Regions from separate parts of the uncultured Marivirga sp. genome, predicted to be linked through region 1. Evidence: riboswitches for the same ligand, from Rfam matches in the RefSeq annotation. Region 1 holds a riboswitch; the other holds the start of a gene.
What was found. Region 1 has a riboswitch for S-adenosylmethionine ahead of AAC601_RS10665 (O-acetylhomoserine aminocarboxypropyltransferase/cysteine synthase). Riboswitches for the same ligand answer to the same signal wherever they lie in the genome.

Region 1 (7,598 bases):
ATGCATAAAGTTTTGACTTTGACGGATTTCAGTACTTCAGCTAATTTACCTCCTCTTCCGTCTGCCACATTATGAGAATCCATCATTTTGGATAGAATATTATAGCTTTTAATGCTAAATCTCCCATTGAATTTCTTTCCTTGATATTTTAAATAGGAAGACACTCTCCAATCACCGTTTTCAGCTTTTCCATTTTGGTTACGTTCAAAGTCCGAATAGCTTCTATAACTTAGCATAGCTATGCTTCTCGCCAATGAAAGAGATTTTTGTTGGTCTTCAACATCGCTCTTTTCCCCTAATTCAATAGCTTGTCTTTGTAATTCATTAAAGGCTATTCCCCAAGCAGAATGTTTGGCATTTGAAGCTACTAAAATCTGGTTTACAATTACTTCGGGTTCCATGATTGACCATTCCAACGCTTGCTGACCACCTAATGATCCTCCAATTAAGAAATGAATTTTAGGGATATTCAATGCTATCCTTAATTCTATAAAAGCTCTGACTGCATCTCTGTTGGTAATTATGGGAAACTCATCACCGTAAATTTCTGCAGTATGAGGATTTAGCGATTCTGGCCCCGTGCTTCCGTAACACGAGCCCAATAAGTTAGCACATATTACAACATGCTGATTGAGATCTATAAACCCACCATTTTCAACAAAAAGTGAAGCCCACCAATCTTTGACGGTGGCGCTTCCAGTAAAAGCATGACAAACCCAAACCACTTCTTTATTTTCTGAAATTTCACCTAGAATCTCATAATAAAGAGAAGCCCCGAGCAAGCTTTGACCGCTTTCTAATTGAAAAGAATTAGGTAAATTATGCTGTGGCATAGTTTTCTTCATGTATTTTTTGAAATGACTGAGTAAAATCTGCAATGATATCGTCAATATGCTCAATACCAACAGATACTCTTAATAAGTTAGGAGAAATACCTGCTGACAGTTGCTCTTGATCAGATAATTGTTGGTGAGTAGTAGCTGATGGCTGAATAATCAATGTTTTAGCATCTCCCACATTTGCCAAATGGCTAACTAATTTAAGATTATCCACAAAGGCTTTTGTTTCTTCTTTATCTCCTTTTACGGTAAATGATAAAACTCCACCATAGCCATTATGAAGATATTTTTTAGCCAGTTGATAATATTTACTGCTCTCTAATCCTGGGTAATTCACTTTGTCCACTAAAGGGTGTTTCTCTAACCAATAAGCTAATTTTAAAGCGTTATCGACTGTTCTTTGTACCCTTAGTGAAAGCGTTTCTAATCCTTGAAGCAACAAGAAGCTGTTGAATGGACTTAAAGCTGGGCCAAAATCCCGTAAACCTTCTACTCTTGCTCTGATGGCATAAGCAATATTGGGTAGACCCAGCGGGTTTCCTTCTCCAAAAGTTTCCCAGAAATTTAGTCCGTGATAGCCTTCCGAAGGCTCCGAAAACTGCGGGAATTTACCATTGCCCCAATTATAGTTACCTGCATCTACTAATACACCGCCTACTGAAGTCCCATGACCGCCAATCCACTTGGTTGCAGATTCTACAACCACATTAGCACCATGTTCAATAGGTCTGAACAAATAACCGCCCGCACCAAATGTATTATCTACAATTAATGGTAAGTCATACTTTTTAGCTAATGCGGAAATAGTCTCGAAATCAGGGATATTGAAAGTCGGGTTACCAATGGTTTCCAAATAAATGGCTTTAGTATTTTCATCAATCAATGCTTCATAAGATTCTACTTCCTCATCAGGAGAAAATCGTGCTTCTATACCTAGTCTCTTGAAGGATACTTTGAATTGATTGTAGGTGCCTCCGTATAAATATTTGGTAGTGATGAAATTATCGCCAGCTTCCAAGATATTATTCAAGGCAATAAATTGTGCCGCTTGTCCTGATGCAACTGAAACTGCTGCAACCCCACCTTCTAAAGCCGCAATTCTTTTCTCAAAAACATCATTGGTCGGGTTCATGATTCTTGAATAGATATTGCCAAATTCTTTCAGACCGAATAAATTGGCACCATGGTCTGAGTTATTAAAAGCATAGCTTGTGGTTTGATAAATAGGCACCGCTCTTGAATTGGTTGTTGGGTCAATTTCCTGACCTGCATGTAACTGTAATGTTTCGAATTTTTGTGTAGTTGACATAATTTTAAAATTTAAGATGTATAATTTTTTAGAATAATAATTGAGAAATAATAAAGCCCATCAGCATGATGGACGCGATAATAAAAATTTTAATTAATTGGTTTTGAATGGATTATATATGTTTCCAGAAAGTAATTAGATCGAAAAGGACAGCCCTTTCCAGTTCAGATTATTGGGATGAATCCAAAAGAGTTGAATTGTTGATTAACAACTACAGCACATGCACATTCGCATGGGAGCTAAAAAAATATCGTTGTGATTAATTGAAATACTGAACTTGATTCGAGAATTGAATCCAGTTGATTGTTGAACTGCGAATTGAACGCTTTGACTTGAGTTGTGTAATGCTTTCATATTTATATTTCCCTTATCGGGCAGGATTTGGCACCTTGAATCAGGTTGCCAGAGGATCATAGAGCCTGTCTCTTACCTCTTCGTTATAAATTGATTTAATAATTCAAATGTAGGAAAAGCTTTTTGAAATAAACAAACATCATTCCAAATAAAAATTACTTATTTTAAAAATAATTTTTTTACAGAATAAACTATTGATTTTATATGAATTTTAAGAAGATTATATTGTGTTATCACTTGGGGTTTTCTTATGCTTTAACAATCCGTTTACTATAAGCCACTGAGCAATAATGTAGGTACTCATTACTGCAACTCCAGCATAGGGTATGGTGTGAGAAAAACGATTGATGGCAAGAACAGAGTCGGAAATAGTGAATAATGCTGCGCCCAATACCACTAATTGGAAGCTATCATCGGTAGTTTGATTTTTACGAAACCATGCCACCACTATCATTAATGCTAAAACTATTGCATAAAGAGTAATTGGGACTTGGATTACACTATCTATGTATGGTAAAATCAAATATGCCATTAAAGCTAAATAAGCTACTACAATTACTGGGAAAAAAGACCAACTAAAGTTTAGCTTGTCTTGAAAAGTTGCTCTTCTGTAGGCTATGATATAGGCGATATGAGCTACTAAAAATGCTGAGATGCCAGCAAAAAAGAACATAAAGTGTTTAAAAGCGAATAGCAGCATTATGTCACCGATCCAACTAAAAGCTAATGCTAAAGTGACAAAACTTACCCATTTTTCATCTTTTCTACTATCTGATTTATCCCAAAAATAAATCAAAAGAGCTATCATCAATAGTGGTTTACAAATTTGGTGTAAGATGTTAACCTCAAAAGACAAAGAGATTATTTCAAGTACTGCAACTATCCAATAGAAATATGCTTTAAAGCTCATCTAACAATGTTTATCGAAAAGTACTTATTAAAAAGCTATTATAAAAGAGATTTATGTGAAGAAATTACGCTAAACAACGGAAATGTGAAATGCAAAAGTCTTATTTCTTTATGAACTTTTTTAAGCTTTTGTCGGTATCAACGGTTAACATCACATAATAATGGCCACTAGGGATGTTTTTGAGGTTAATCTTGTAAAGACCAGGATTAATCTTTTCGTGAGTGATGCTCATTTTATTGCCAATGATGCTCATTACTTCAATACTAATTTCTGAAGTAATGGAACCCTCATTAATTTTTAAGTAAATGAAATCCTCTGCTGGGTTAGGGTAGACCTCAGCTTCCTTCAATATCTTTATGATTTCGATATCAACTGCTTTTTCTTTTAATGAATCTTTTTCAGCATTTGCAAAGGATATGCTAAAGCTGATAAAGAAGATAAGCAATATGTTCTTAGAGAATTTCATTTTAGTTTTTTACGGCCATTGCCGCTTATAGTTTTACTGTTGATTTAATTTTCAATTAATTTAAATGCATTTTTCAAATTCAATACCATAGTTGAAGGAGTCATATAATTCTCTCCGTATTCCTGAAGGCTAATGTCACCAGCTAGACCGTGCAAAAATACTGCCAACTTTGCTATTTCGTATGGTTTTTTAATGCGTGGTGCAAGTCCCGCTAAAATCCCACATAATAAATCGCCACTTCCGCCTTTTGCCATTCCAGGATTTCCTGTACTATTGAAACTGATATTTCCATTGCTGTTGCAAACTGCAGAATATTTGCCTTTTAATATTACTACAACTTTATGATGCATACAGAATGACTTTAGTTGCATCAAAGCTTCAAAATTATTGGAATAATCTCCAACTAGCCTCTTGAACTCCCCGTGATGGGGAGTCAGAATGGTGCCCTTAGGTAGCATTTCGAGCATTTCTCTGTTTTCAGCAAGAATTGTAATAGCATCAGCATCTAAAATTAATTGGCCATTATATGATTTTAGGATTTCCTTAAGTAGAGTAACTGTTTTATTTGCGAAACCAACTGCAGGACCAAAAACCAGAGAATCATACTTTTCATAATTCATGAAACTGCCAAGTACATATTCATTTTCATCTTCTAAAATCAATGCCTCTGGGATTTGAATTTGTACGATTTGAATACAATGTGGACATGCTTGTACGGTCAATAATCCGATTCCAGAGTGTAAAGCGCCTTGAGCAGCTAAGATAACTGCCCCCATTTTGGCATGGCCACCACCAATAATGCACGCTCTGCCTCTATCGCCTTTATGAGCTGTAGACCCTACTTTTATTGATGCTTTATTTTTATCTGTTGGTTTATAAATTGAGTAATCGCTTATGCAATTCTCAATGAAATCACGGGATAAGCCGATGTCTAGTATTTCAAATTGGCCAATATACTTCTGGTTCTCAGCCATCATAAAGGCTAATTTAGGTACCTGGAAACTTAAGGTATAGTCAGCTTTGAGAATTGTATCTCCCGCGCTTGGTTCATCTGCAAAAATACCGGAAGGAATGTCCACCGCTATTTTTATACCTTCTAATTCGTTTACTTTATGGATGTATTCTGCAATTTTACCCTCAATTGGGCGAGATAATCCAGAGCCAAAAATGGCATCTATGAAAATAATATCTTTGACATTTTCATCAGAACTGAGTGCTGAAGAAATATCAACCTCATCTATTGATGTTAATCTCGAAAGATTTATTTCAAAATCTTCTGAGCCTTTATCACCCATTACCAAAACTACTTTTACAATATATTTTTGTCCAGACAATATTCTGGCAATGGCCAAACCATCACCGCCATTATTACCTGAGCCTGCAAGAACGACCACTTTATTTTGATTTGAGAAATTATCAGTAATCCAGTCCACTACTTTCTTACTGGCTCTTTCCATTAAATCAATACTAGCAATGGGTTCATTTTCAATTGAATATAAATCTGCTTCTCTAATTTGTTTAACATTCAAAATCTTCATAATGCTTAAGATAGGAAAATTGTGAATATTTTATTTATCCCTACTTTGTTTAATTAATAATTTCAAACAAACCTGACAGGTTTTACCTCCCTAATTAACTTAACAAAGCAGGATTATTTTCAATATCTTTAGTTGAAATTAGCTCTACATTTTTTACTACAGTATTTTACGTTTGGCCAATTTTTCTCCCATTTTTTTCTCCAACTAAATGGCTTCCCGCAAGTAGGACAGATTTTTGAAGGAAGGTTGCTCTTTTTGGTCATTTTAACCATAGTCAATTTTTGTTTTCTATTTTTTCTAAATCAATATTTTTATAGATTGTTTAGAATACCATTTGACAACTAATTCAGAAACAAGCTTGAAATTACTTTGTGAATGAAGCCTTTTCTTCTATTTTTGCAAAAACTTTAAACAGAGCATAATGAGCGTTTTAGTCAATAAAGATTCTAAAGTAATTGTACAAGGTTTCACAGGTTCAGAGGGAACATTCCATGCTGAGCAAATGATAGAATATGGCACCAATGTAGTTGGTGGTGTTACCCCAGGCAAAGGAGGTCAAAAACATTTGGGTAAACCAGTTTTTAATACGGTTGAAGATGCCGTGAAAGAAGCAGGTGCTAATGTATCCATTATTTTTGTTCCACCTGCATTTGCTGCAGACGCTATTATGGAAGCTGCTGATGCGGGTATTAAAGTGATTATAACCATCACCGAAGGAATTCCTGTTAAAGACATGCTTAAAGCAAAAACTTATATTCAAGATAAAGATTTAACCTTGATTGGTCCAAATTGTCCGGGATTGATCACTCCAGGTGAAGCGAAAGTTGGTATTATGCCTGGTTTTGTTTTCAAAAAAGGTAAAATTGGGATTGTTTCTAAATCAGGTACTTTAACGTATGAAGCAGCTGACCAAATTGTGAAAGCAGGTTTGGGGATTTCTACTGCTATCGGAATCGGTGGTGACCCAATCATCGGTACTCCTACAAAAGAGGCTGTACAAATGTTGATGGAAGATGATGATACTGATGCGATTGTAATGATCGGTGAAATTGGTGGAAACTATGAAGCAGAAGCAGCTCGTTGGATAAAAGAGAATGGGAATAAAAAGCCAGTTGTTGGTTTCATCGCAGGGAAAACTGCTCCAGCAGGAAGAAGAATGGGACATGCCGGTGCCATTATCGGAGGAAAAGATGATACAGCGGAAGCTAAAATGAAAATCATGGATGAATGTGGAATCTTTGTTGTTCAGTCACCAGCTGACATAGGAGAAACCATGAAAAAAGCATTATCTTAAAGATATAGGAATCTGAATTTAGGATTCAACTTTATTATAAAGACTGTTTTGACAGCTTAAAAAAATCATGATTAAATAATGGTTTCTAGGCTTTTAAAACAGTCTTTTTTTAATTATAAAAACCACATAACTGATGACCAATAACGATATCTTGAAGAGAGTTCGCTATATTTTTGATTATAGTGATGAAGAAATGATTACTATTTTCGATAGTGCAGATTATAAAGTATCGAGGTCATTGGTAACTGATTGGCTGAAAAGTGAAGATCACGAGGACTATAAAGATATTCATGATGATCAATTGGCTTCATTCTTAAATGGATTGATCAACACCAAAAGAGGTAAAAGGGAAGGCGTGCAACCAAAGCCCGAGAAAATACTTGAAAATAACGATATCCTAAAGAAACTTAAAATTGCACTTAATTTAAAGACAGAAGATATATTAGTAGCCTTTAAATTAGCTGGAAAACCAGTTAGTTCTCATGAGGTTACAGCTTTTTTAAGGAACCCAAAACAGAACCAGTATAGACCCTTCTTAGATCAGTATTTAAGAAATTTTCTTAATGGCCTTCAATTAAAACATAGGGAGGGGAAGTAAGTCCAACTTGTGACTAGTCTAAAATGCTAATAATTGGCTTATGGTGTATTGGAAAATTGCAGGAATTTGCAATAAAGCAGTACTCATTGGCTTGTTGATGAAGGGATTTGGCTAATTGAAATTTATCTTTTTCTAGAATTATCACTTGAGGCCTTAAGGTGGCTTCTTCAAAAAAGCCTTTTCCTCCCTCAGATATATTCATTTTAGCAGAAGCTTTATCGCAGTAGTTGACCACAGTTATATTAGCGTCAGCACATAAATGGAGATACCAAAGCATGTGGCATGAGGAC
Region 2 (7,598 bases), on a different contig from region 1:
CCTATTACCCTTCAATATTATATAAATCATATAATTAAAAATATATGCCATATATCATATAATATTAAATATACCATAATTGTCATATAATTTTGTATATTTGATAGTATGATAGCAGTAATAACTGGAGACATTATCAATTCTTCACACAGTAAAAATCAAGAATGGCTAAAACAGCTTAAGATAGGCTTAAATCAATTTGGTGGATCACCTAAAGATTGGGAGATTTTTAGAGGTGATAGTTTTCAACTTAGAGTAAGTATCGAAAAAGTACTATATACTGCATTTTACCTCAAAGCTTCCATAAAACAAATCAAAGGTAAAGATGTGCGGATGGCAATTGGAATTGGTAGAGAAATGCATAAATCTCAAAAAATAAGTGAATCTAATGGAGAGGCCTATCAAAATTCTGGAAAATGCTTTGAAAGCCTTAGAAAGGCAAATCTAATGATTAGAAGTTTCGATTCAGAATGGGACAATACTTTAAATTTAATGATAGCACTTTACTTGTTAACGGGGAACAAATGGACTCCGACAGAGGCGAATATCATCAAAACGGTATTTGAAAACCCCAGTAAAAACCAACAGGAAATAGCAGAAGAACTAAATAAAAAACAAGGAAATATCAGTGTAGCCTTGAAGAGAGCTGGCTTTGATGAATTAAACCAACTCATCACATACTATGAACAACAAACCCAACTTCTATGATTTCATTTCTCCTCAAAACCTTAGTGGCCCACGTACTAGGTGATTTTGTGTTTCAACCAGACCATTGGATAATAGACAAGCAACAAAAGAAAGCGAAATCAAAATTTCTTTATTTCCATATAATCATCCATGCAGCTGCTTTGTTGATTCTATTGCAACTGGATTCCCGATATTGGTTGGCTTTCTTGATAATTCCTATCAGTCATTATTTGATTGATATCATCAAAATCAATCTTGAAAAAAGTATTAACAGCAGATTCCTGTTTGCCTTAGACCAAATAGCTCATTTATCAGTGATCATTGGTTTAGGATCGTTTTATTATCCTGAACTGATCAATTTCAATTTTGAGCTTTCTAATAATGTACTGTTTTTATTACTAAATATTCTGCTGATCACCTACGGAGTTGCGGTTTTGATAAAAGTCATAATGTCAAAATGGGATTTGCCAGAAGACTCTGATTCTGATTCATTATCAAAAGCAGGAAAATACATCGGCATGTTAGAAAGGTTATTTGTTTTCAGTTTTGTGTTGATGGCAGAATGGCAAGCAATCGGTTTTCTTATTGCCGCAAAATCAGTATTTCGCTTCGGTGATTTATCAAGAGCCAAGGACCGAAAACTTACAGAATACATTTTAATTGGCACATTATTAAGTTTTGGTCTTGCTATTTTGGTAGGCTTTGTTTACAAAAACATGCTTACCCTTATCTGAATATCAACAATAGACAATTAAACAAAATTCTTAACAATCACTTTTCCATTTCGCTTTTTATGCTTTACTTTGATTCACTTATCCAGAAAGACTGAGGGATTGGGCCCTTTGAAGTCTTAGCAACCCTTCCAATGCATTTGCAAAAGGAAAAGGTGCTAACTCCCATCCAGGCGGATAGTCTGGTAAAGATAAGAAACAGCCTTTCTCACGGCACTTTCTGGATATAAAAATGATAAATATTCAGAATGAGTCGATTTTCAAAAGATATTTTAAAAGACAGAATTTTAGTGTTGGATGGTGCAATGGGCACCATGATTCAAAACTATAAACTCACGGAAGCTGATTACCGAGGAGAACGTTTTGCTGATTACCCCTCTGATTTAAAAGGTAATAATGACCTGTTGTCCCTTACACAGCCTGACATCATCAAGGATATTCATAGAGCTTACTTAAATGCTGGTGCTGACATCATCGAAACCAATACCTTTAGTGGCACTACCATTGCAATGGCAGACTATGATATGCAGGATTTGGTTTGGGAACTCAATGAGCAGTCAGCAAAAATTGCCAAAGAAGCAACCGAGGAATATTCCGATAAACCAAGATTTGTAGCAGGTTCGATTGGACCAACCAATAGAACTGCGTCCCTATCACCGGATGTAAATCGTCCGGGTTTCAGGGCTATTTCTTTTGATGAATTAAAGATTGCTTATAAACAACAAGCCGAAGCCTTGGCTGTTGGTGGAGTCGATATATTTTTGGTGGAAACTGTTTTTGATACCCTGAATTGTAAGGCTGCATTGATGGCAATTCAAGAACTCAATGATGAAAAAGGTATTGATATTCCAGTTATGGTTTCTGGCACCATTACCGATGCTAGTGGGAGAACGCTTTCCGGTCAGACTGTAGGAGCATTCTGGAACAGTATTCGTCATTTCCCTTTGCTAAGTGTAGGTTTTAACTGCGCATTAGGTGCAGACCAGCTAAAAGTCTATTTGCAACAATTGGCTAGAATTTCGGATGTTGCCATTTCTTGTCACCCTAACGCGGGCCTACCTAATGAATTTGGAGAATATGACGAAAGTCCAAGCCAAATGAGCAGTATTATTAAAAGCTATTTCGATGAAGGTTTGGTAAATATCATTGGAGGTTGTTGTGGTACTCAGCCAGAACATATTAAAGCCATTGCTGATTATGCTGCTCAATCTAAACCGCATAAAATAGCACCTCAACAGAAATTGATGCGACTTAGTGGACTAGAGCCATTGTCCATCACGCCTGAACTAAATTTTGTCAATATCGGAGAAAGGACCAATGTATCCGGATCGAAGAAATTTGCTCGATTAATTCGTGAAGAAAAATTTGAAGAGGCAGTGGATATCGCTATTGATCAAGTGGAAGGAGGCGCTCAGATAATAGACATCAATATGGATGACGGTATGCTGGATGCAGTAAATGTCTTGCCGAACTTTGTCAATCTTATTGCCTCAGAACCTGATATAGCACGACTTCCATTTATGATCGATTCTTCTAAGTGGGAAGTGATTGAGGCTGGTTTAAAATGCCTACAAGGAAAAGGAATTGTTAATTCTATTAGTCTGAAAGAAGGCGAAGAAGATTTAATAGCCAAAGCCAAAAAAATTAAGAGTTACGGTGCAGCTGTAGTTGTAATGGCCTTCGATGAAACTGGTCAAGCGGATACATTTGATAGAAAAGTCGAGGTTTGCAAGCGCTGTTATGATTTATTAGTAAATGAAGCTCAGTTTCCAGCTGAAGACATCATCTTCGATCCAAATATTCTGACCATCGGAACGGGGATGGAAGAGCATAATAACTATGCAGTAGACTTCATCGAAGCTGTGAAATGGATAAAAGAAAACCTACCTAATGCAAAAACCAGTGGTGGAGTCAGTAATATTTCATTTTCTTTTAGAGGTAACAATGTGGTAAGAGAAGCCATGCATTCAGCATTTTTGTATCACGCGATAAAAGCTGGACTAGATATGGGAATTGTTAATCCTGGCATGCTGGAGGTTTATGATGAAATAGATAAAGAACTATTGGATTACGTTGAGGATTTGCTTTTCAATAGAAGAGCTGATGCTACAGAAAGATTAATGTCCTATGCTGAAAATCTTAAGCCCGGAGAAAAAGCTGAAAAAGCTATGCAGGAATGGAGGAATTTGCATGTTAATAAAAGATTAGAACATGCATTAATAAAAGGTATCACGGAATATATAGAAGAAGATACAGAAGAATGTAGACTTCAGGCAGAGCGTCCGCTCGATGTTATCGAAGGGCCCTTAATGGACGGAATGAATGTAGTGGGTGATCTCTTCGGATCAGGAAAAATGTTCCTCCCACAAGTCGTGAAAAGCGCTAGGGTAATGAAGAAGGCGGTAGCCTACCTGCTACCTTACATAGAAGCAGCAAAAGACCCAAAAGCCAAAAGTGGCAACGGACGTATTTTAATGGCCACGGTAAAAGGTGATGTACATGACATTGGCAAAAACATCGTGTCAGTGGTATTGGCCTGTAATAATTATGAAATCATAGATTTGGGCGTAATGGTGCCTCTTCAAAAAATATTGGAAGAAGCGGAAAAACACCAAGTCGACATCATTGGACTAAGCGGATTGATAACACCTTCATTGGATGAAATGATTTATGTTGCGGAAGAGATGGAGAAACGAGGACTGAAAACTCCAGTTATGATTGGTGGGGCCACTACCTCTCGTATTCATACTGCGGTTAAAATAAAGCCTAATTATACAGGCCCTGTAATCCATGTCAATGATGCTTCGCGCTCTGTAACAGTAGCTGGCAAACTTTTAGGGAAAGATAAAGAAGATTTTTATGCTGAGATAGTAAAAGAATATGAAGAAGCAAAAGCTGGTCATGGCAAAAGAAGTGAAGCCAAGAATTATGTTAGCATAGAAGAAGCTAGAGCCAATAAATACCAAACCGATTGGGAAAACTATAAACCTCATGCTCCTCAAAAAATCGGCAGTGAGGTTTTGCATGATTATGATTTAAAGGAAATAGCCGAATACATTGACTGGACTCCTTTCTTCCAAACCTGGGAAATGAAAGGGCGATACCCAAAAATTCTGAATGATCCTGAGAAAGGTGTTGAAGCTCAAAAGCTATTTGATGACGCTCAACAAATGCTTCAAGATATCATAGACAATAAACAGCTAACTGCAAATGCCATTTTCGGACTCTATCCTGCGCATACAAAGAATCATGATAGCATCGAAGTTTTTGCTGATGCTAAAAAAACTGAAAAGCTAACTGAATTCCATACCCTCAGACAACAAAATAAAAAGGGTGAGAAAAATCCTAATTATGCCTTTTCTGATTTCCTTGCGCCTTCAGAAGCCAATTACACTGATTATGTAGGCTGTTTTGCAGTGACCACTGGAATTGGCTTGGATAAAATGACGGCCAAATACGAAGCCGACCATGATGATTACAGTAGCATTATGGCCAAAGCTTTGGCTGATAGATTGGCAGAAGCCTTTGCAGAACTATTGCATAAAAAAGTCAGGACAGAGTATTGGGGCTATGCTAAAGATGAAACCCTAGATAATGAAGGCTTGATTCGAGAGCAATACAAAGGCATTAGGCCGGCTCCTGGTTATCCTGGATGCCCAGATCATACGGAGAAAATCACCTTATTCAATTTGCTTGAGGTAGAAAAAAACACAGGAATCAGCTTAACAGAAAATTTAGCTATGTGGCCTACGGCTTCCGTTAGTGGTTTCTACTTTGGACACCCCGAAAGTCGGTATTTCGGTCTGGGGAAAATTGGAAAGGACCAAGTGGAAGATATTGCCAAACGTAAAAACCAATCATTTGAAGACATAGAACGGTGGCTGAGACCTAATTTAAATTATTGAAAAGTTCCTAGAACCTAGACACTAGATCATAGACTTCGTCTAGACTCTAGGTTCTTGAATCTAAAATCTAGAATATGAAAGTAACTGAACATATAGCAAACGCAAAAAAGACTGTATTCTCTTTTGAGATTTTACCTCCTTTAAAAGGACAGAACATTAAAGCACTGTTTGAGAACATAGAACCTCTAATGGAATTCAAGCCACCTTTTATTGACGTCACCTATCACAGAGAAGAATATGTGTACCGAGACAAAGGAAATGGTTTATTAGAAAAACGGACAACCAGGAAACGTCCTGGGACTGTAGGGATCTGTGCTGCTATTAAAAACAGATTCGATATCGATACTGTTCCGCATATTATCTGCGGTGGATTTAGCAAAGAAGAAACGGAGAATGCATTAATAGATCTTGATTTTTTAGGGATTGATTCTGTTTTGGTTTTACGGGGAGACCCCATAAAATCAGAAAATAAATTTGTACCAGATCCAAATGGTCATGCCTATGCTATTGATTTAATGGAACAAGTGGTAGGCATGAATCACGGGAAATATATTGATGAAGAATTGCAATCTGCAACACCGACTGACTTCTGTATAGGTGTTGCAGGATATCCTGAAAAGCATTTTGAGGCGCCAAGCATGAAATCAGATTTAAAAATCCTGAAACAGAAGGTAGAAAAAGGCGCTGAATATGTGGTTACTCAGATGTTTTTTGATAACCAAAAATACTTTGAATTTGTAAAGCTGTGTAGAGCAGAAGGGATAAATGTCCCCATCATTCCGGGTTTAAAGCCCATAACTTCTTTGAAGCAAATGAGTGCATTACCACGGACTTTCTATTTAGATTTACCAGATACTTTGGTTGATGAATTGGACAAATGCAGAGATAATGCTGCGGCAAAAGAAGTAGGCATAGATTGGTGCATACAACAATCAAAAGAATTGATTGAATTTGGTGCTCCATGCCTTCATTACTACTCTATGGGGAAATCGGATCCTATTTATAGGATTGCAGATGGAGTATTTTAAAGGTCAATTTTTCTAAACTTAAGAAAAACTGTTCTCTGAATAAGTAAACCTGTCAGGTTTAATCTACTGAAATCTGGAAAGAATTGATTGCTCTTTCAGATTTAATATTAAATCAAAAACCTGACAGGTTTATGGTAAAATAAGAATATACCGAATTGTTAGTTATACAATGCAGGAAATTGACCTGGATTGAATTCATGCATCATTTCATAAACTTTGTCAAATACATCTTCCACTTGTGGTTTACTGAAATAATCACCATCAGATGCATAAGCTGGTCTATGTTCATTTGATGTGATAGTTATCGGTTGAGCATCCAAGAATTTATATGCTTTTTGCTCCTCCAATACTTTTTGCATCATATATCCTGTTGCACCTCCAGGAACATCCTCGTCTGCAAAAACGACTCTATTGGTTTTCTTGATGGACTGTACTATGCTGTGGTCAATATCAAAAGGAAGCAATGACTGTACGTCTATTATTTCACAAGAAATACCCTGATCAGCTAACAGACTAGCTGCATCCATTACGACCCTGCACATTGAACCATAAGTTACAATGGTAACATCTGCCCCTTCTCTAATCACTTCTGGTTGTCCTAATGGTACGGTAAATTCACCCACATTTTCTGGCAGTGACTCTTTTAATCTGTATCCATTCAAACATTCAATAATTAATGCAGGATCATCTGATTGAAGCATAGTATTATAAAAACCAGCTGCTTGTGTCATGTTTCTTGGAACTAAAACATATATCCCACGAATGGAATTTAATATCATACCCATCGGAGAACCCGAATGCCAAACGCCTTCTAATCTATGACCTCTAGTTCGGATAATCAATGGAGATTTTTGACCTCCTTTTGTTCTATATTGTAGGCAAGCCAAATCATCTGATAAAATCTGAATAGCATACAATAAATAATCTAGGTACTGAATTTCAGCAATCGGTCTAAGCCCTCTAAGCGCTGCACCAATTCCCTGCCCGATGATTGTACATTCCCTAATTCCTGTATCCATCACCCTCAATTCGCCATACTTATCCTGCAATCCCGCAAAAGCTTGATTTACATCTCCTATTTTACCCACATCTTCACCAAATGCAAATACTCTTGGATCTCTAGCCAACGCAGCATCAAAACAAGCTTGCAGTACTTCCCTACCGTCTACTTTCTTAGGATCGTTTGAATATTCAGTCTGAATTACTTCTACATTTAGAGCTGATTCTTCAGACTGGCTATATAAATG

Region 2: it holds a riboswitch for S-adenosylmethionine, as region 1 does, so the genes downstream of both, metH (methionine synthase) here and AAC601_RS10665 (O-acetylhomoserine aminocarboxypropyltransferase/cysteine synthase) in region 1, are expected to answer to the same signal.

The regions. Positions count from the first base shown of each region.
Region 1 covers NZ_CAXBEQ010000004.1:165,326-172,923, forward strand. The annotation lists gene metX (homoserine O-acetyltransferase) at 1-845, opposite strand, end outside; gene AAC601_RS10665 (O-acetylhomoserine aminocarboxypropyltransferase/cysteine synthase) at 820-2,148, opposite strand; SAM riboswitch class I at 2,502-2,594, opposite strand; gene AAC601_RS10670 (lysoplasmalogenase) at 2,723-3,412, opposite strand; gene AAC601_RS10675 (T9SS type A sorting domain-containing protein) at 3,513-3,878, opposite strand; gene AAC601_RS10680 (NAD(P)H-hydrate dehydratase) at 3,923-5,416, opposite strand; gene AAC601_RS10685 (DUF2256 domain-containing protein) at 5,545-5,688, opposite strand; gene sucD (succinate--CoA ligase subunit alpha) at 5,838-6,710, shown strand; gene AAC601_RS10695 (DUF1456 family protein) at 6,844-7,308, shown strand; gene AAC601_RS10700 (OsmC family protein) at 7,322-7,598, opposite strand, start outside.
Region 2 covers NZ_CAXBEQ010000003.1:19,630-27,227, reverse strand. The annotation lists gene AAC601_RS07815 (transcriptional regulator) at 109-708, shown strand; gene AAC601_RS07810 (DUF3307 domain-containing protein) at 705-1,421, shown strand; SAM riboswitch class I at 1,497-1,616, shown strand; gene metH (methionine synthase) at 1,667-5,323, shown strand; gene metF (methylenetetrahydrofolate reductase [NAD(P)H]) at 5,398-6,351, shown strand; gene AAC601_RS07795 (thiamine pyrophosphate-dependent enzyme) at 6,510-7,598, opposite strand, start outside.